DNA from 2 places in the Leisingera sp. S2M4 genome. Region 2 is predicted to be linked to the other one. Evidence: riboswitches for the same ligand, from Rfam matches in the RefSeq annotation. Region 2 holds a riboswitch; the other holds the start of a gene.
What was found. A riboswitch is a leader RNA that binds a small molecule or an ion and turns the genes downstream of it on or off. The one in region 2 is predicted to bind thiamine pyrophosphate.
Positions count from the first base shown of each region.

Region 1: another riboswitch for thiamine pyrophosphate. It lies ahead of thiB (thiamine ABC transporter substrate binding subunit); the one in region 2 lies ahead of thiC (phosphomethylpyrimidine synthase ThiC).

Region 1 covers NZ_AP040861.1:1,457,895-1,467,073, reverse strand. The annotation lists gene ACZ52D_RS07145 (thiamine ABC transporter ATP-binding protein) at 1-63, opposite strand, end outside; gene ACZ52D_RS07140 (ABC transporter permease family protein) at 50-1,606, opposite strand; gene thiB (thiamine ABC transporter substrate binding subunit) at 1,582-2,559, opposite strand; TPP riboswitch at 2,592-2,683, opposite strand; gene aroC (chorismate synthase) at 2,855-3,958, shown strand; gene ACZ52D_RS07125 (MerR family transcriptional regulator) at 4,003-4,419, opposite strand; gene ACZ52D_RS07120 (cation efflux transmembrane domain-containing protein) at 4,493-5,128, shown strand; gene ACZ52D_RS07115 (DMT family transporter) at 5,237-6,172, shown strand; gene ACZ52D_RS07110 (SDR family oxidoreductase) at 6,206-6,904, opposite strand; gene ACZ52D_RS07105 (LysR substrate-binding domain-containing protein) at 7,007-7,879, shown strand; gene ACZ52D_RS07100 (alkaline phosphatase D family protein) at 7,848-9,179, opposite strand, start outside.
Region 2 covers NZ_AP040861.1:658,580-667,758, forward strand. The annotation lists gene ACZ52D_RS03205 (pimeloyl-ACP methyl esterase BioG family protein) at 1-554, opposite strand, end outside; gene bioA (adenosylmethionine--8-amino-7-oxononanoate transaminase) at 645-1,943, opposite strand; gene bioD (dethiobiotin synthase) at 1,940-2,653, opposite strand; gene ACZ52D_RS03220 (8-amino-7-oxononanoate synthase) at 2,650-3,789, opposite strand; gene bioB (biotin synthase BioB) at 3,789-4,766, opposite strand; TPP riboswitch at 4,976-5,104, shown strand; gene thiC (phosphomethylpyrimidine synthase ThiC) at 5,228-7,054, shown strand; gene ACZ52D_RS03235 (FAD-dependent oxidoreductase) at 7,051-8,019, shown strand; gene thiS (sulfur carrier protein ThiS) at 7,988-8,185, shown strand; gene ACZ52D_RS03245 (thiazole synthase) at 8,190-8,972, shown strand; gene ACZ52D_RS03250 (thiamine phosphate synthase) at 8,972-9,179, shown strand, end outside.

The DNA.
Region 1 (9,179 bases), 800 kb from region 2:
CTCCAGATCCGCCTCCACCGCGTAGCCGCCGTTCAGGATCCGGCAATCTTCAAGTTTCAGCATGCCAGCGGCCTCCGCGGTCCAGTATCCAGAAGGCACCCATCGACAGCGTCAGCAGCAAGAGCGCGGCTGCCGCCGCCGCCTCCATCCGGTAGGCCCCCATCAGCCGGTAGATCTGCAGCGGCAGGGTGGCAAATTCCGGGTCGGCAAACAGCGCCACCACGCCGAGATCGCCCATCGACAGCGCCGCCGCAAGCCCCGCGGCAAATCCGGTCTGCGCTCGCATCCGGGGCAGGTACACGTGGCGCACGAAATGCCAGCCGCGCATGTCCAGCGACAGTGACAGGCGGCCGTAGCGCCCCAGCACTTCCTGCGCGCGCGGCGTCAGGATGCGCATCGCAAAGGGCAGCGCCATCACCGCATTCACCAAAGCCGTGACCGGCAGGGCCAGAGCAAACGGGCTGGCGAACGGGTAGATCACGATGAACAGCCCGGTGCCGATCACCAGTGGCGAGGCCGCAAGCCCGAGAATTCCAGAGAGCTCCGCCAGCCTTCCGCGCCCGGCCGCCGCCGCAGCAGCCATCGGCAGCGCCAGCACCAGCAGCAACGCGGTGCTGAGCGCCGCCACCAGAACCGAATTGCCCGCCGCCTGCCAGATAGAGCTTTTCAGCGTGGCCAACCCCGGCAGCCCGGCCAGCACGATCGCGGCCAGCGGCAGCAGCAGAAAGGCAGCGGCCAGCAGGATCCAGCCCGCATCCAGCCCGCGCGCGAGGGCGCTTTGGCCGTCCCAGCGCTGCACCGCGCGGTCCAGTCCGGCACCGAAACCCTTGCCCGTCGAGACCCGCAGCGCCACAAGCGCAGCGGCACCGGTGAGCACGAGTTGCAGACCCGACAGAAGTGCGGCGCGGCCAAGGTCGAAATCAAAGCGGAAAGCCTGATAGATCGCGAGCTCAATCGTGGTGGCCCGCGGTCCGCCGCCCAGCGTCAGCGCCACCGCAAAGCTGGAAAGGCAGATGGCAAAAACCACCGCCAGCGCGCCCGGGGCGACGCGGCGCAGCATCGGCGCCTCCAGCAGCCGCCACATCGCCAGCGGTCCGGCATCCAGCTGGGCGGCGAGGCGGAAGCGCTCGGCCGGTATTTCCTGCCAGCCCTGCAGGATCAGCCGGGTGGCCAGCGGCAGGTTGAAAAAGACATGTGCCAGCACCACCCCGTGGAGCCCGTAGATCTGCACCGGCTCCAGCCCGAACAGACCCAGCAACGCGCTCAGCCAGCCTGCGCGTCCGAACACCGCCAGCAGACCGAGGATCGCCACGATCACCGGCAGGATGAACGGCGCGCCCAGAAGCGCGATCAGCAGCCGCCGCCCGGCAAAGCGCCGCCGCGCCAGCGCGCGGGCCACCGGGATGGCGAGGCCGACGCTCAGCAGCGCGGACAGGCTGGCCTGTGTCAGGGTAAAGCGCAGCGCGGACCAGTCACTGGTCGCAAGGCCGCTGCCGGTTTCTGCCCTGAGGGCCACCGCCGCGAGGGTGCCCAGGATCAGCGCCGCAACCAGAAGCGCCGCGCCGATCCCGGCCGTTGCCCTTATTGGCTGAGCGCGTTCAGCCATTCGTCCAGCGCCGTATCCCGCACGGCGGCGGCCTCGTCCTCGGACAGCAGCAGCGACTTGGTCGGCTGTGCCAGGGTCTCAAACCCTTTGGGAAGACCCTCCGCCGGGGTCACGGCAGGGTACATCCAGTTGGTGGTCGGGATGATCGACTGGAAGGCATCGGAGACCATGAAGTCGAGGAACTGGTCGGCCAGTTCCGACTGGTCGGAGCCAGCCAGCTTGCCGGCCACTTCGACCTGCATGTAATGGCCCTCGTCAAACGCGGCAGCCGCCTTGGTGCCGTCTTCTTCGGCAATCAGGTGATAGGCCGGAGAGGTGGTGTAGGAGAGCACCATGTCGGCTTCGCCCTCCAGGAACATGCCGTAGGCTTCGGACCAGCCCTTGGTCACCGTCACCACGTTGTCGGCCAGCCCTTCCCAGATCGCGGGGGCTTCATCGCCGTAGGCCGCCTTGACCCACATCAGCAGACCCAGACCGGGGGTCGAGGAGCGCGGATCCTGGATCACGATCTTCTTGTCGCTGGCGGCCAGCGCCTTGAAATCGGCAGGCGCCGCGGCATCAGCGTTGTGGACAAAGGCGAAGTAGCCCCAGTCGTAGGGCACAAAGGTCGCGTCGTTCCACTCAACCGGCAGGCTGTAGTCGGCGCTGACCGAATGCTCGGCGAACAGGCCGGTCGCCTTGGCAGCGGCGGTCAGGTTGGTGTCCAAGCCCAGAACCACGTCGGCCTCGGATCGTGCGCCCTCCAGCTTGATGCGCGCAAGCAGTGCCGCGCCATCGCCTGCGCCGACCAGTTTCAGGTCGCAGCCGCAGACTTCCTCGAACGCCTTCTCGACGGCCGGGCCGGGGCCCCATTCGGAGACGAAGCTGTCATAGGTATAAACGGTGAGTTCGGGCGTGTCGGCAAAGGCTGCCGAGGCGCCCAGCAGTCCCGCTGCAAATGCAAGATGTTTCATGCCATCCTCCTTTGCGGCTTTGGGCAAGGGTGGAGGCTGTCCAGTACCTTCCCTCCGCCGGTGTGATCCGGTTCAGGTTCAACGGGTGTCATCTCAGCGCCTGCGCGCACCCCGAGGTGGCGCGCAGAGTATTCCCCGTACGCCGCAATGACAAGGCAAACTCCGCCGCCTGTCTTGCGCCGCCAAATCCCGGCGGAGCCGCCGGGGTCGGTGCCGGTCGCCTGTGCCGCAGCAGGAAACCCCTTGAGAGAGCGCCCCCCGCCCGCTAAGCACGGCCCAAAGGAGACCCTTCCCGATGTCGATGAACAGCTTTGGACACCTCTTCCGCGTTACCACCTGGGGCGAAAGCCACGGGCCCGCGCTTGGCGCTACCGTCGACGGGTGCCCGCCGAACGTCCCGTTGGAGCCGGAAATGCTGCAGCAGTGGCTGGACAAGCGCCGTCCGGGGCAGAACAAGAACACCACCCAGCGCAATGAACCCGACGCGGTGAAGATCCTGTCCGGCGTGTTCGAGGGCAAATCCACCGGCACGCCGATCCAGCTGATGATCGAGAACACCGACCAGCGCTCAAAGGACTATGGCGAGATCGCGCAGACCTTCCGTCCGGGCCACGCCGACATCACCTATTTCCAGAAATACGGCAACCGCGACTACCGCGGCGGCGGCCGGTCCTCGGCGCGCGAAACCGCGGCGCGGGTTGCGGCGGGCGGTGTTGCACGTGAAGCAATCAAGACACTGGTGCCTGGTCTGGAGATCAAGGGCTACATGACCCGGATGGGCGAGATGGAAATCGACCGCAGCCGGTTCGACTGGGATGCGATCGACCAGAACGATTTCTGGATCCCGGATGCCGGGGCCGTGCAGGACTGGGAAGACTATCTGCAGGGCCTGCGCAAGGCGCATGACTCGGTCGGCGCGGTCGTCGAGGTGGTCGCGCGCGGCGTGCCCGCAGGCATTGGCGCACCGATTTACGGCAAGCTGGACACTGATCTGGCCGCGGCGATGATGTCGATCAACGCGGTGAAGGGCGTCGAGATCGGCGAGGGCATGAACGCCGCCCGGCTAAAGGGATCGGAGAACGCCGACGAGATCTTCATGGGCAATGACGGCGCGCCGGTCTATTCCTCGAACCATGCCGGCGGCATTCTTGGCGGCATTTCCACCGGGCAGGACGTGGTGGTGCGTTTCGCGGTCAAGCCGACCTCCTCGATCCTCACTCCGCGCCAGTCGATCCGCAAGGATGGCACCGCCACCGAGGTCATCACTAAGGGCCGCCACGACCCCTGCGTCGGCATCCGCGCGGTGCCGGTGGCGGAGGCGATGATGGCTTGCGTGATTCTGGACCACCTGCTGCTGCACCGTGGCCAGATCGGCGAGAATCAGGGCCGTATCGGCTGACTCTCAGGCTCTAACAAGGGAGCTTTCCAGCAGCTCCGAGCCGTCTAGCCGTGTTCGGTGGCGCATTGGCTGTGATCGCCAAGCGCCGTCAGCACCTTGCAGCAGCCACCGTTGCCGCCGTCGCACAGGTGGCTGATCCGCTCCAGCTCGGTCGCCAGCTGTTCCAATTTGCGGATGCGGTCACGAACGTTGGCCAACTGGCTGCGGGCGATGCGGTCGGCTTCGGCACAATCCTCGCCCAGCTGTCCATCCAGCCCCATCAGCGCCCTGATGTCCTCCAGCGAAAAGCCGAGGTCGCGGGCATGTTTGATGAACCCCAGCGCATCCATCCCGTCCTGCCCATAACGGCGCTGGTTGCCGGCGTTGCGGCCCGGCTGCGGCAGCAGGCCGATCTCCTCGTAATAGCGGATGGTGGGCACCTTCACGCCCGTTGCCTTGGACAGCTGGCCGATGGAAAACATGCGAAGCCCCTCTTGAAGCTCTAGTGACTAGAGCACTTAGGTTGACCTCGAATCAAGAACGAGGACAAGAGAAATGGCAGGCTGCTGCAATCACGAAGCAAAATTCGACGGGGTCTCGGCGGACTACAAACGCAGGCTATGGGCGGTGATCGCCATCAACGCGGGCATGTTCGCGGTGGAGATGGGGGCAGGCCAGCTGTCCGGCAGCCAGGCGCTGAAGGCGGACGCGCTGGATTTCCTCGGCGATGCGCTGACCTATGGCATTTCACTGGCGGTGATCGGCGCCTCCCTGCGCACCCGCGCGCTTGCGGCCCTGGGCAAGGGCGTCAGCCTGCTGTTGATGGGGCTGTGGGTGTTCGGCTCGACCATCTATCAGGTGTTCTACATCGGCGTGCCGCAGGCGCATGTGATGGGCGGGATCGGGTTCATGGCGCTGGCGGCCAACCTGATCTCGGTCATGCTGCTGGCACGCTACAAGGACGGGGATGCCAATGTGCGCTCGGTCTGGCTGTGTTCGCGCAATGACGCCATCGGCAACGTCGCGGTGATGATCGCGGCACTGGGGGTCTGGGGCACGGCCAGCGGCTGGCCCGACCTGATCGTGGCCGGTATCATGGGCGGCCTGTTCCTCAGCTCCGCCTTTCAGATCCTGATGCAGGCGCTGAAGGAATGGCGCAGCGAGGCGGTGCAGGCCGCGCATCAGCACTGACGCCCACGGTCTGCGCCGACGCCTGCGGCGGGGCGCAGACCGCACGATCGGCCGCCGGGGCGCAATCAGCCCATTGATCTTTGCGGCGCTTGGGCGCAGGGTCGCGCCATGGCAAAACCGTTAACATCGCATCGACCTGTGCTGGCAGTCCTGTTGAAGGTACTGGCCATCGCGCTGTTCACCGCCCTGTCCGGGATCATCAAGGCCACCTCTGCGCATGTGCCCGCAGGCGAAGCGGTGTTCTTCCGCTCCTTCTTCGCGATCCCGGTGATCGTGGTCTGGCTGGCCGCGCGGGGCGAGCTGCGGCACGGGCTGATCACCAAGCGGCCGATGTACCATGTCTGGCGCGGGCTGGTGGGGACATCGGCGATGGCGATGACCTTCATGGGGCTGGCGTTGCTGCCGCTGCCCGAGGTCACCGCAATCGGCTATGCCACGCCGATCTTCACCCTGATCCTGGCAGCGCTGTTTCTGGGCGAGACCATCCGCATGGTGCGGATCACCGCGGTTGCCATCGGCCTGCTGGGAGTTCTGATCATGATCTGGCCACGGCTCGGCGGCGATCTGGAGGATGGCGCCATGCTGGGGGTGCTGCTGGTCGTCGCAGCGACGGTGGCGCGCGGCTTCGTGCAAATCCACATCCGCCGCATGGTGCAGTCGGAGCATACCGCCGCCATCGTGTTCTATTTCTCGCTCACGGCCTCGGTGCTGGCACTGCTGACCGCGCCGTTCGGCTGGGTGATGCCGGAGCCGCGCGTGCTGGCGCTGCTGGTCTCGGCCGGGCTGGTCGGCGGGGTGGCGCAGATCCTGGTCACCTCCTCCTACCGGTTTGCCCCGGCCTCGATGCTGGCGCCTTATGACTACGCCTCGATGATCTTTGCCATCATTATCGGTTATGTCTGGTTCAACGAGTGGCCGACGTTGGTGATGCTGGCAGGGGCCGCCTTGGTCGTGGCGGGCAATGCGTTGGTGATCTGGCGCGAGCACCGGCTTGGCCTTCAGCGGGGCAAGGCCAAGCCGATGATCGATCCCAAGGGCGGATAACAGGCTCTAACAAGGCATATTCGCCGCTTTCGCCTAGACCGCGCGGGTCAGCCCGCCGTCGATGCGAATGTTCTGCCCGGTGGTATAGGCAGCCTCGTCCGAGGCAAGATGCGCAATCAGCGCCGAGACTTCGCGGGCAGTGCCGTAGCGGCCCATCGGGATCCGCGCCTTGCGGTCCTCGGTCTCGGGCAGGCTGTCGATGAAACCGGGCAGCACGTTGTTCATCCGCACGCCTTTTGCGGCATATTTGTCCGCGAAGAGCTTGGTGAAACTGGCCAGACCGGCCCGGAAAACACCCGAGGTCGGAAACAGCGGATCGGGTTCAAACGCCGCAAAGGTCGAGATGTTGATGATCGACCCCTTGCCCTGCGCCGCCATGATCGGCGCCACCAGGCGGGTCGGACGGATCACGTTCATCAAGTAGTATTCCATCCCCAGATGCCAGTCGTCATCGCTGATTTCCAGCACATCGCCCTTGGGGCCATGGCCGGCCGAATTGACCAGCACGTCGATCCGCCCCCAGCGACCCATCGCCTTGTCCACTAGCGCCTGCAGGTCTTTTTGCACGAGGTTAGAACCTGTATGGCCGATGCCGCCCAGCTCTTCGGCCAGGGCTTCGCCCTTGCCGGAGGAGGACAGGATCGCCACCTCGTAGCCTTGGGCGTGCAGGTGGCGGGCCGCGTCGGCGCCCATGCCGCTGCCGGCGGCGGTGAACAGGGCTGTCTTGGTCATGGTGTTACTCCTTCTGCTGCCCACAGCATGATGCGGGCGCGGGCGCTTGACCAATCATGTCTCATCGCGCAAGGCTGTAGAAAATCTACTGGCTGAACCCCGATGCGCCTGCCCAATCTGAATGCCTTGCGGATGTTTGATGCCGCTGCCCGCCACCTGAATTTCGGCCGCGCGGCCGAAGAGCTGCACCTAACCCAGGGCGCGGTAGCGCAGCAGGTGCGGCGGCTGGAGGCCGATTTGGGGCATAAGCTGTTCCACCGTCACGCCCGTGGACTGACGCTGACCGATACGGGGCGCAGCTATCACGCGCCGGTGCGCCAGGCGCTGGCGCTGATCCGCGATGCGACCGACAAGTTGGCGCCGACGGTGCAGCGGGTCACCCTGTCGGTGCCGCCTTCGTTTGCGGCCAAGTGGCTGGTACCCAGGTTGCCGGAGTTCGAGGCTGCCCATCCGGATCTTGACCTGCGGGTGGTGGCGGAGGAAAGCCTGACAGATTTCAAGCGTGACGGCATCGATATCGCCATCCGCCAGGGGGCCAGACCGCGGGAGGCCGGCTTGCAGTCCGCGCTGCTGGCACCGGTGGAGCTGGTCGCAGTGGCGGCGGCAGATGCGGCTCTGACACTGGGAGATTCGCCGGACCTTGCGGATCTGGCGCGAATGACGCTGATACAGGACGGGCACCGGCACTGGGACCGGCTGCTGCGGCAGGCGGGGCTGGCCACCACCGGGCGGTTGCTTCAGTTCAATCAGACCGCGCTGGCGATGGATGCAGCGCTGAACGGCCAGGGCATCGCGCTGGTGCCGCGGATCTTTCTGGGCGCGCAGCCGCTGAGGATCCTGTGGCAGGCACCGCCGCAGGACGATCTGGGGTTCCATGTGCTTTGGCCCGGCACGGATGGCCGGACCAAAGCGGTGGTTGACTGGCTGCTGGCGCAGCCCGGGATCAGATCGACGCGCCGACCGGATCCAGCGTGACGCTCCACAGCTCCTTGTCGGCGCGGTCCATCAGCCGCACCTTCATCTGCTGGGTGGCACCGTCGATGTCCACCAGGCCAAAGAACTGCAGCCCCATCGAGGGCGGCAGGTTCTGGCCCTGCTGCTCGGTCGGTGCCTTGATGTACTTGACCTCCGGCCCGAAGGTCATGTCGAGGTCATTGGGGCCGAAGGTGCCCGCATGCAGCGGCCCGGAGACAAATTCCCAGAACGGTTCGAACTCCTGGAAGGCGGCCTTGTCGGGGTTGTAGTAATGCGCGGCGGTGTAATGCACGTCGGCGGTGAACCAGACGGTGTTGTGGATCTTGGCGGTCTTGATGAAGCGCAAGAGTTCGCCGATCTCCAGCTCGCGCCCCTTGGCGCTGCCGTTGTCGCCGTTGCCGATTGCCTCCTGGCCGCCGCCGACCACCAGGCCGATCGGCATGTCGGAGGCAATAACTTTCCAGGTGGCATCGGAATTGGCCAGCTCACGCTTGAGCCAGGCCATCTGCTCGGCACCCAGTATGCGGCTTTCGTCCGTCAGCTCGGCCTGCAGGTTCTCGGTATTGGGCCCGCGATAGCTGCGCAGATCCAGGAAAAACACGTCCAGCATCGGACCGTAAGAAATCTTGCGGTAGACGCGCCCCGGCTCGGACGGGGTGATGCGCAGCGGCGTCATTTCGTGGAAGGCGCGGGTGGCGCGGGCCTGCAGAACATGGATGGATTTCTCGGAGTAGCGGTCATCCTCCATCAGGCTGCGCGAGGAGGACCAGTTGTTCACCACCTCGTGGTCGTCCCACTGCATGAAGGTCGGGCAGACCGCGTTCATCGCGCGTACGTGCTCGTCCAGCAGGTTGTATTTCCACTGGCCGCGGAACTCGTCCAGGGTTTCGGCCACCTTGCGCTTTTCATCGATCAGCGTGGTGTTTTTCCAGATCAGCTGGCCGTCCTTTTCGACCTCGTCCTGCATCGGCCCGTCGGCATAGATGGTGTCACCGGAGTGGATGAAAAAATCGGGGCGGTGCTGCGCCATGGTGGCATAGGTGGCCATGCCGTCATCATCGATGCCCCAGCCCTGGCCGGCCGTGTCGCCCGACCAGGCAAACCGCACGTCACGACGCGCCGAGGGGGCGGTGCGGAACCGGCCCACGACGGGTTCGGACACGGCGTTGATGTCATTCAGATCCGCCGCCACAAAGCGGTAGAAGATGTCCTGATCCGAGGGGAGACCGTCGACCAGGCGCTTCACGGCCATGTCGTGGTTGGGCAGCGCGCTCATCGGTGCCAGCTGGCGGGCGTTGGC
Region 2 (9,179 bases):
ATGCTGCGCACCGGCTGGCCTTCCCAGGCGCGGGCCAGGTTGGCGGGCGGAAAGATCTTGTCGGCGGAGCTGATCCAGACGTGGTCGAACGCGACGTGGGGCGCGTCGCCGCGCGCCTCGACGGCCAGCAGTTCAGCCCGGCGGGCAGCCACGTCCAGGGGCTGGTCCGGCTGCGGTGCGCCGAAGACGCGGGTCAGGAACTGCTGGAAACTGGCCGCGTCCAGGGTTTCCACCGTGCGGCGAAAGATGGCCGACGGGATGCCGGTGTTGCGGCTGACCGGAGAGAGGCTGCCATTCACCGCCACCTTGCGGGCGAAGGGATCCGGGCGGGACTGCTGCCAATGGGCGTAAGCCGCCACGCCAAAGGACCAGGCCACGAGGCTGACGCTGTCATAGGCCGACAGGTCCGGCAGTTCGGCCTCAAGCGCGGTGTAGTCGCTGGCAAAGAGGATGTCCTGCGAGCCGGTCAGATGGGCGAAGACCTGTGGCCCGACGGCCCAGCCACCGAAGACCACAATGGCTTCGGACGCCTGCCCGGCGGCACCGCCGGGCATTGCCCGTCCGCCCCCCCGGGCGGGCGATACTCGCCCCCCCGCGGCCGGGCCATGCCCTTGTGCCTGTTTCAGCCAGCGGAAATCCACGGCCTACAGCTCCCGCGCCAGCCGCAGCATGCCTGCGGTGATCTCGCTGAGCTGGTCAGGCGTCGTGATGAAGGGCGGCATGGTATAGATGTTGTGACCGAAGGGGCGCAGGAAGACCCCCATCTCGTGCGCCCGCGCGTGGGCCTCGTCCGCCGACACGCGGTGCTTCATCTCGATCACGCCGATGGCTCCCAGCACCCGCACGTCCGCGACATTGGGCAGGTCACGGGCCGGGGCGAGCTCGGCCCGCAGCTGCTCGGCAATCGCCGCCACCCGCCCGCGCCAGTCCTGCCCGGTCAGGAGATCCAGCGAGGCCTTGGCCGCAGCGCAGGCCAGCGGGTTGCCCATATAGGTCGGCCCGTGCATGAACAGGCCCGGATTGCCGCCACCGATGCCTGTCGCCACGCGGTCGTTGGTCATGGTGCAGGCAAAGGAGATATGGCCGCCGGTCAGCCCCTTGCCAAGACAGATGATGTCGGGCTCGACGCTGCAGAAGCCGGTTGCAAACAGCTCCCCCGTGCGGCCAAAGCCGGTGGCGATCTCGTCGAAGATCAACAAGATGCCCAGCTCATCGCATAGCGCGCGGGCCTGATTGAGGTATTCCGGGTGGTAGAAATACATCCCGCCGGTGCCCTGCACGACGGGCTCCAGGATGAAGGCGGCGATCCTGTCGGCATTGGCCTCCAGCACGGCGCGCAGTTCCCCCAAGCCGTTCTGCGCCGGATCGTCGATCCAGTCCCGGTCCAGCCTGACCGGCGGGCGGGGGACGAAATGCTGCACGCTCAGCGCGCCCTGAAACAGGTGGTGCATGCCGGTGTCGGGGTCGCAGACGCTCATCGCCTTCCAGGTGTCGCCATGATAGCCGGAGCGGATGGTTGCGAACTCCTGCCGCTGCGGCTGGCCGATGGCGTGCTGGTACTGCACCGCCATCTTCATCGCCACCTCGACCGAAACCGAGCCCGAGTCGCAGTAGAAAATGCGGGTCAGGCTGTCCGGCGTGATCGCCAGAAGTTTGCGGCCGAGGTCGATTGCCGGATCATGGGTCAGCCCGCCGAACATTACATGCGGCAGGGTGTCGAGCTGGTCGTGAATGGCCGATGTGATCGCCGGGTTCCTGTGACCGTGCATCATGCACCACCAGGACGACATGGCGTCGATCAGCCGGGTGCCGTCCTCCAGCGTGATATGCACGCCCTCGGCCTCCTTCACCACGAAGGTGGGGCCGGGTTTGGTGACGTTGGTATAGGGGTGCCACAGGTGCTGCTGGTCAAATTGCAGCTGGGTGAGGTCAGAAGCGCTCATGCCGGGTCCTCCTCCGACGCCAGCGCCTCGCGGATCAGGTCGAGGTGGATGTTCTCGGCAAAGGCCTGCGCCAGCGCCGCGGAGCATTCATCGGTGCGCGCAGCACCGGGGCCGCCCGCATCACTGCCCAGCCCCGGCGCGCTGCGCAGGGCTTCGACAAAGGGCAGCCGCCCCAGATGCGCCGCCTTGCCGAACTGGCAGATGGTTTCCTCGACCTCCGGCTCCGGGTTGCCGATGAAGGCAACGCCCACCACCTCGCAGCCCGCATCGCGCAGCGCCTTCAGCGACAAAAGCGTGTGGTTGATGGTGCCGAGCTGGGTGCGTGCACACAGGATCACCGGCGCGCCCCAGCGCGCGATCAGATCCAGATAGAGCTCACGCCGGTTCAGCGGCACCATGAGGCCGCCCGCCCCCTCGGCCACCAGCACACCGTCGGTGTCCGGCAGCTGCAGCGTCCCGGTGTCGATTTCCGCCCCCTCGGCCTCTGCCGACAGATGCGGCGAGGCCGGAAGCTGCAGAAGATAGCCCTCGGGCAGCGCCGGGCGGCCGGACAGGCGAGAGACGATCTGGCTGTCGGTCTCGTCCTCCAGCCCCGATTGCACCGGTTTCCAGTAGGTGGCCTCCAGCGCCTGCACCAGCCCGGCCGAGAAGATGGTCTTGCCGATGCCGGTGTCGGTGCCGGTCACGATCAGCGTGTTTCTGGGCGTCATGAGCGTGCCTCCAGTTCGCGGGCAAGGGTTTCGAACATCGAGGTGATGACCCCTGCCCCGGTATTCAAGGTGATCGACAGCCGCAGCCGCGCGGTGCCGCGGGGCACCGTGGGCGGGCGGATGCCGCGGATGTCATAGCCGTGACCCTGCATCGCCGCGGCCAGCGCCATGGTGCGCTTGTCGTCGCCGATCACCACCGGCAGGATCTGGCTGGCAAAACCGTCCAGCCCGCACAGGCGTTTGGCCTCGCTTTGGGCGTGGGTGATCCCGGCCCAGGCCTGCTCCCGGCGGGTCGGGTTCTGGCGCAGTTCCTGCAGGGCGGCGCGCACGAGGGCGGCGTTCAGCGGTGACGGAGCCGTCGCATAGATGAAGCCGCGCGCCTTGTTGATGAGGGTCTCGATCAGCACCCGCTGGCCGCAGATCAGCGCGCCGGAGGCGCCCAGCGCCTTGCCGCAGGTGTGCAAGGACAGAACGTTCGGGCGGTGCGCGATCTCATGGGCCAGACCGCGGCCCATGTCGCCGAAGACGCCGGTGGAATGGGCCTCGTCGACCACCAGCACCGCACCGGTCGCATCCGCCAGCTCCATCAGCGCGTCCAGCGGGGCGAGATCGCCATCCATGGAATAGACGGCCTCGACTGCGATCCAGACCTGCCCCGCGCCGCCCGACGCACGCCAGTCGCGCAGCACCCGTGCTGCATCGTCTGTGTCACCGTGGGCAAAGCTGCGAGTCTCGGCGCGGCCCAGCCGCATGCCGTCATGGGTGCTGGCGTGGATCAGCGCGTCATAGAGCACCAGATCGCCCTGCTGCGGCAGAGCGGAGAAGATCGCCTGGTTGGCGTTGAAGCCGCCGCCCATGAACAGCGCCGCCTCGGTGCCAAAGAACGCGGCCGCCTCCGCCTCCAGCCGCTGATGCTCGGCGTCGTTGCCGCGCAAGAGGCGGGAACCACCCGCCCCCACCGGCACGCCGCGCGCCAGCGCGTCCGATGCGGCGGCACGCAGCACCTCGCTGCCCGCCAGCCCCAGATAATCGTTGGAGGCAAAATCATGCCCCTCCCGCGGCATCAACTGCCGGTAGCGCCCGCGGTTGCGCAGCGCTTCCAGCGATTTTTCATGCCGTGGAAAGGCGCCCGCCATCAGCGGCTGCCGTCGCAGCCCACGGCCATCGCGGTGATGCCCAGACGGTCGAACAGCTGCTGGTCCTTGTCTTCCTCGGGGTTGTCGGCGGTCAGCAGCGTATCCCCCACGAAGATCGAGTTGGCGCCGGCAAAGAAGCACATCGCCTGCATCTCGTCCGACATGTCGGTGCGGCCTGCGGACAGGCGCACGTGGGACTTGGGCATCAGGATGCGGGCCAGCGCCACCGAGCGGACGAATTCGATCGGGTCCAGCTTCTCGACATTCGCCAGCGGCGTGTCGGCGATCGGGATCAGCATGTTGACCGGCACCGAATCCGGGTGCTGCTCCAGCGTGGCCAGCGCCAGCATCATGTCGATGCGGTCCATCTGCTGCTCGCCCATGCCGACAATGCCGCCCGAACACACCTTGATGCCCGCTTCGCGCACCTTGTTCAGGGTGTCGATCCGGTCCGCAAAGGTGCGCGTGGTGATGATTTCCTTGTAGTAGCGCTCGGAGGTGTCGATGTTGTGGTTGTAGTAATCCAGCCCGGCATCGCGCAGGCGGAACACCTGCTCCTCGTCCAGCATGCCCAGGGTCATGCAGGTTTCCATGCCCAGTTCCTTGACGCCCTTCACCATCGCCTCAAGCGCGGCCATGTCGCGGTCCTTGGGCGAGCGCCAGGCGGCGCCCATGCAGTAACGGGTCGCGCCGCCTTCCTTGGCTTTCTTTGCCTCCGCGATCACCCGCTGCACCTCGATCAGCTTGGAGGCCGAGAGCTGCGCGCCGTTGCGGGCGGACTGCGAGCAATAGGCGCAATCCTCGGCGCAGCCGCCGGTCTTGATGCTCAGGAGCTTGGATTTCTGGACCTGGTTGGGGTCGAAATACTGCCGGTGGACGCTGTGCGCATGGAACAGCAGGTCCATGAAGGGCTTGTTGTAGATCTCTTCCGCTTCTTCGCGGGTCCAGTCGGTCCGGATGGGTGCAGCGTCCAGCATGCTGTCTCCTGTGCTCATGTCCCTGCCATGCGCGGATGGCGTTGCGAAATTTTATAGATAACTTTGCCGCCCCCGATCAAGCGCCAAAGCGGCGGCGCAGCGATTTGCCACGAGGCGGACCGAAAATCCCAACTAACAACCTATTACTGCTATATAAAAATAATCTACAAAAATTCATGTTGACGCCACGGGCGCTGCTCCCTAACCCTAAAGCCACGCAGGGGAGTCCCGCCAAGGGGACTGAGAGGTGGACAGGAACGGCATCAGCCGGGCCGGTGAAGCGACCCTTTGAACCTGACCCAGTTGATACTGGCGTAGGAAGCTAGGCACGCTTGGCCACCGGGGATCGTACAGCCCCGCATGCCGCGCGATGACTGAACAAGGGGGCCGGTACACCCTCTGTTTCCCAGCCAAACCTCATCTGGTGTCTTTTCCGAGTCTCGGCTTCGAGGAGCACCAAAATGAACGTCCCAAACCCCAAGATCACCACGGGCGCCCTGCCCGCTTCGCGCAAGATCTACGTGAACGGCGAGGTCCACAAGGACATCCGCGTGCCCATGCGCGAAATATCCGTCCACCCCACCGCAGGCGAGGATCCGCTGCCGGTCTATGACAGCTCCGGCCCCTATACCGACCCGAACGTGCTGACCGACATCCGCCAGGGCCTGCCGCAGCTGCGCCGCCAGTGGATCCTCGACCGCGGCGACGTCGAAGAATACCAGGGCCGTGACGTGAAGCCGGAGGACAACGGGTTCGTCGAAGGCGACCGGCTGGTGCCGGAGTTCCCCGTGAAACCCACCCCCCTGCGCGGCAAAAACGGTGCCGCACCGACCCAGCTGGCCTATGCCCGTGCGGGCATCATCACGCCGGAGATGGAGTTCGTCGCAATCCGCGAAAACCAGCTGCGCGAGCTGTCGCCCTGCCACGGCAAGCGCGACGGCAATGACTTCGGCGCCAACATCCCCGACTACGTGACCCCGGAGTTCGTACGCCAGGAAATCGCCGCCGGCCGCGCCATCATCCCCGCCAACATCAACCACCCGGAAATCGAGCCGATGATCATCGGCCGCAACTTCCTGGTGAAGATCAACGCCAACATGGGCACTTCTGCCGTCACCTCCTCGATGGAAGAGGAAGTGGACAAGCTGGTCTGGGCGATCCGCTGGGGGGCCGACACGGTGATGGACCTGTCGACGGGCCGCAACATCCACAACACCCGCGAATGGATCATCCGCAACTCGCCGGTTCCGATCGGCACCGTGCCGATCTACCAGGCGCTGGAGAAGGTCAACGGCATCGCCGAGGACCTGACCTGGGAGGTGTTCCGCGACACGCTGATCGAGCAGGCGGAACAGGGCGTCGACTACTTCACCATCCACGCGGGCGTGCGTCTGCACATGGTGCCGATGACGGTGAACCGGGTCACGGGCATCGTCTCCCGCGGCGGCTCGATCATGGCGAAGTGGTGCCTGCATCACCACAAGGAGAGCTTCCTTTATGAACATTTCGAGGAAATCTGCGACATCTGCCGCCAGTATGATGTGAGCTTCTCGCTGGGCGACGGGCTGCGCCCCGGCTCGATTGCGGACGCCAATGACGAGGCGCAGTTTGCCGAGCTGGAGACCCTGGGCGAGCTGACCAAGATCGCCTGGGCCAAGGACTGCCAGGTGATGATCGAAGGGCCGGGCCATGTCGCCATGCACAAGATCAAGGAGAACATGGACAAGCAGCTGGAGTGCTGCCACGAGGCGCCCTTCTACACGCTTGGCCCGCTGACCACCGACATCGCGCCGGGCTACGACCACATCACCTCGGGTATCGGGGCGGCGATGATCGGCTGGTTCGGCTGCGCGATGCTGTGTTATGTGACGCCCAAGGAGCACTTGGGCCTGCCGGACCGCGACGACGTGAAGACCGGCGTCATCACCTACAAGATCGCGGCCCATGCTGCCGATCTGGCCAAGGGCTTGCCGGGGGCGCAGCGCCGCGACGATGCGCTGTCCCGTGCCCGATTCGAATTCCGCTGGGAGGATCAGTTCAACCTCTCGCTGGACCCGGACACTGCGCGCGAGTTCCACGACCAGACCCTGCCCAAGGAAGCCCACAAAGTGGCGCATTTCTGCTCCATGTGCGGGCCCAAGTTCTGCTCGATGCGGATCAGCCACGACATCCGCGCCGAAGCGCAGAAAGAGGGGATGGAGGCAATGGCCGCCAAATTCCGCGAGGGCGGCGAGCTTTATGTGCCTGCAGCCGAAGCGGCGGCGGCCAAGACGGAACCGGCGGAATGATCACCATCGCAGGCGCGGGCCTTGCCGGCCTCGCCTGCGCCTATGAGCTGGCGCAGCGCGGCGCGGCGGTCACCCTGTATGAACGGGGGGACACCCCGGGCGACAGCAGCGTCGCGCGCTATGCGGGCGGCATGCTGGCCCCCTGGTGTGAGCGCGAAAGCGCCGAGGAGGAGGTCATCACCCTCGGCAGCCGCGCCGTCGACTGGTGGGAAAAGGTCACGACCGTCCACCGGCGCGGTACGCTGGTGGTGGCACCATCCCGCGACCGGGCAGAGCTGACCCGCTTTGCCCGCCGCACCAGCAACCACCGGGCCGTGGCCGGGGCCGCGATTGCGGAGCTGGAGCCGGCCCTTGCCGGGCGGTTTGCCCAAGGGCTGCTGTTCGAGCAGGAGGCGCATCTGGACCCGCGGCGCGCCCTGCGCGACCTTGTGGACAAGGTGCGGGCACTGGGGGTGGAGATCCGCTGTGGCGGCCCGGCCCCCGCCCGCGTCACGCTGGACTGCACCGGCATGGCAGCCCCGCTGCCCGGCCTGCGTCCGGTGCGCGGCGAGATGGCGATCCTGCATTGCCCGCAGGTGGAGATCCGCCGCACCCTGCGGCTGCTGCACCCGCGAATGCCGCTGTACCTGGTGCCGCGCGACGAGGGGCTGTTCATGATCGGGGCCACCATGATCGAGAGCAGCTCTGTCCGCCCCGTCACCCTGCGCTCGCTCGCGGAGCTGCTGAACGCCGCCTACACGCTGCATCCCGGCCTCGGCGAAGCCAGCGTGGTCGAGACCGGCGCGGGGCTGCGCCCGGCCTTTGCCGACAACCTGCCGCGGCTGACCGAACAGGACGGCACGCTGTACCTTAATGGCCTCTATCGCCACGGGTTCCTGCTGGCCCCTGCCATGGCGCAGCAGGCCGCGGACCGATTGTTACCGGAGACATCTGATGAAGATCATCGTGAATGCCAAACCGCATGAAGTCGCGGCAACCGACCTGCAGTCCGTGCTGGACGAGCTGGGCTTTGCCGCCTCGGCCGTCGCGACCGCGGTGAACGGCAGCTTTGTCGCCCGCCCCAAGCGCGCCGAGGTGACGCTGGCCGACGGCGACCGGCTGGAAGTGCTCGCCCCGATGCAGGGAGGCTGAGATCATGAGACTTTATGGAACCGACGTCGCCTCGCGGCTGCTGCTGGGCACCGCGCAATATCCCTCTCCGGCCGTGCTGGCAGAGGCGGTGAAATCCAGCGGCACCGGCATCATCACCGTGTCGCTGCGCCGCGAAACCGCCGAGGGCTCCGGCGCGGGTTTCTGGGACGGGTTGCGCGACACTGGCTGCCGCATCCTGCCCAACACCGCCGGCTGCCACACGGTGCAGGAGGCGGTGACCACCGCCCATATGGCGCGGGAGCTGTTCGACACGGACTGGATCAAACTGGAGGTGATCGGCCATGCCGACACCCTGCAGCCGGATGTCTTCGGCCTGGTCGAAGCCGCGCGCATTCTCTGCGCCGATGGCTTCAAGGTCTTTCCCTACACCACCGAGGATCTGGTGGTGGGCGAACGGCTGCTGGAGGCGGGCTGCGAGTTGTTGATGCCCTGGGGGGCGCCAATCGGCTCGGGTCAAGGCTTGCGCAACCCGGACGGCCTGCGGGCGATGCGGGCGCATTTCGCAGGCGTACCGCTGATCGTCGACGCCGGCATCGGGCGCCCGTCGGATGCGACGCAGGCGATGGAGCTGGGCATGGATGCGGTGCTGTTGAACACCGCCGTGGCCAAGGCCGGCGATCCTGCCGCGATGGCCCGGGCCATGGCGCTGGCTGTTGACGCGGGCCGTGCCGGATACCTTGCCGACCCGATGGAGCGGCGCGACATGGCGGTGCCCTCGACGCCGGTTCTGGGACTGGCCGAACTCAACATGACGGAGACCGCATGATGGAGCGTTTCTACCTGATCGTCGGCCATGTCGGTCGGCTGGAGCTCTTGGTGCCGCAGGGCGCGAGGCTGGTGCAGCTGCGCATCAAGGACCAACCCGAACCGGAGGTGCGCCGCCAGATCGCCCGCGCCCGCGACTTCTGCGCGGTCCATGACGCCCAACTGGTGGTGAACGACTACTGGCAGGCGGCGTTGGATCTGAATTGCA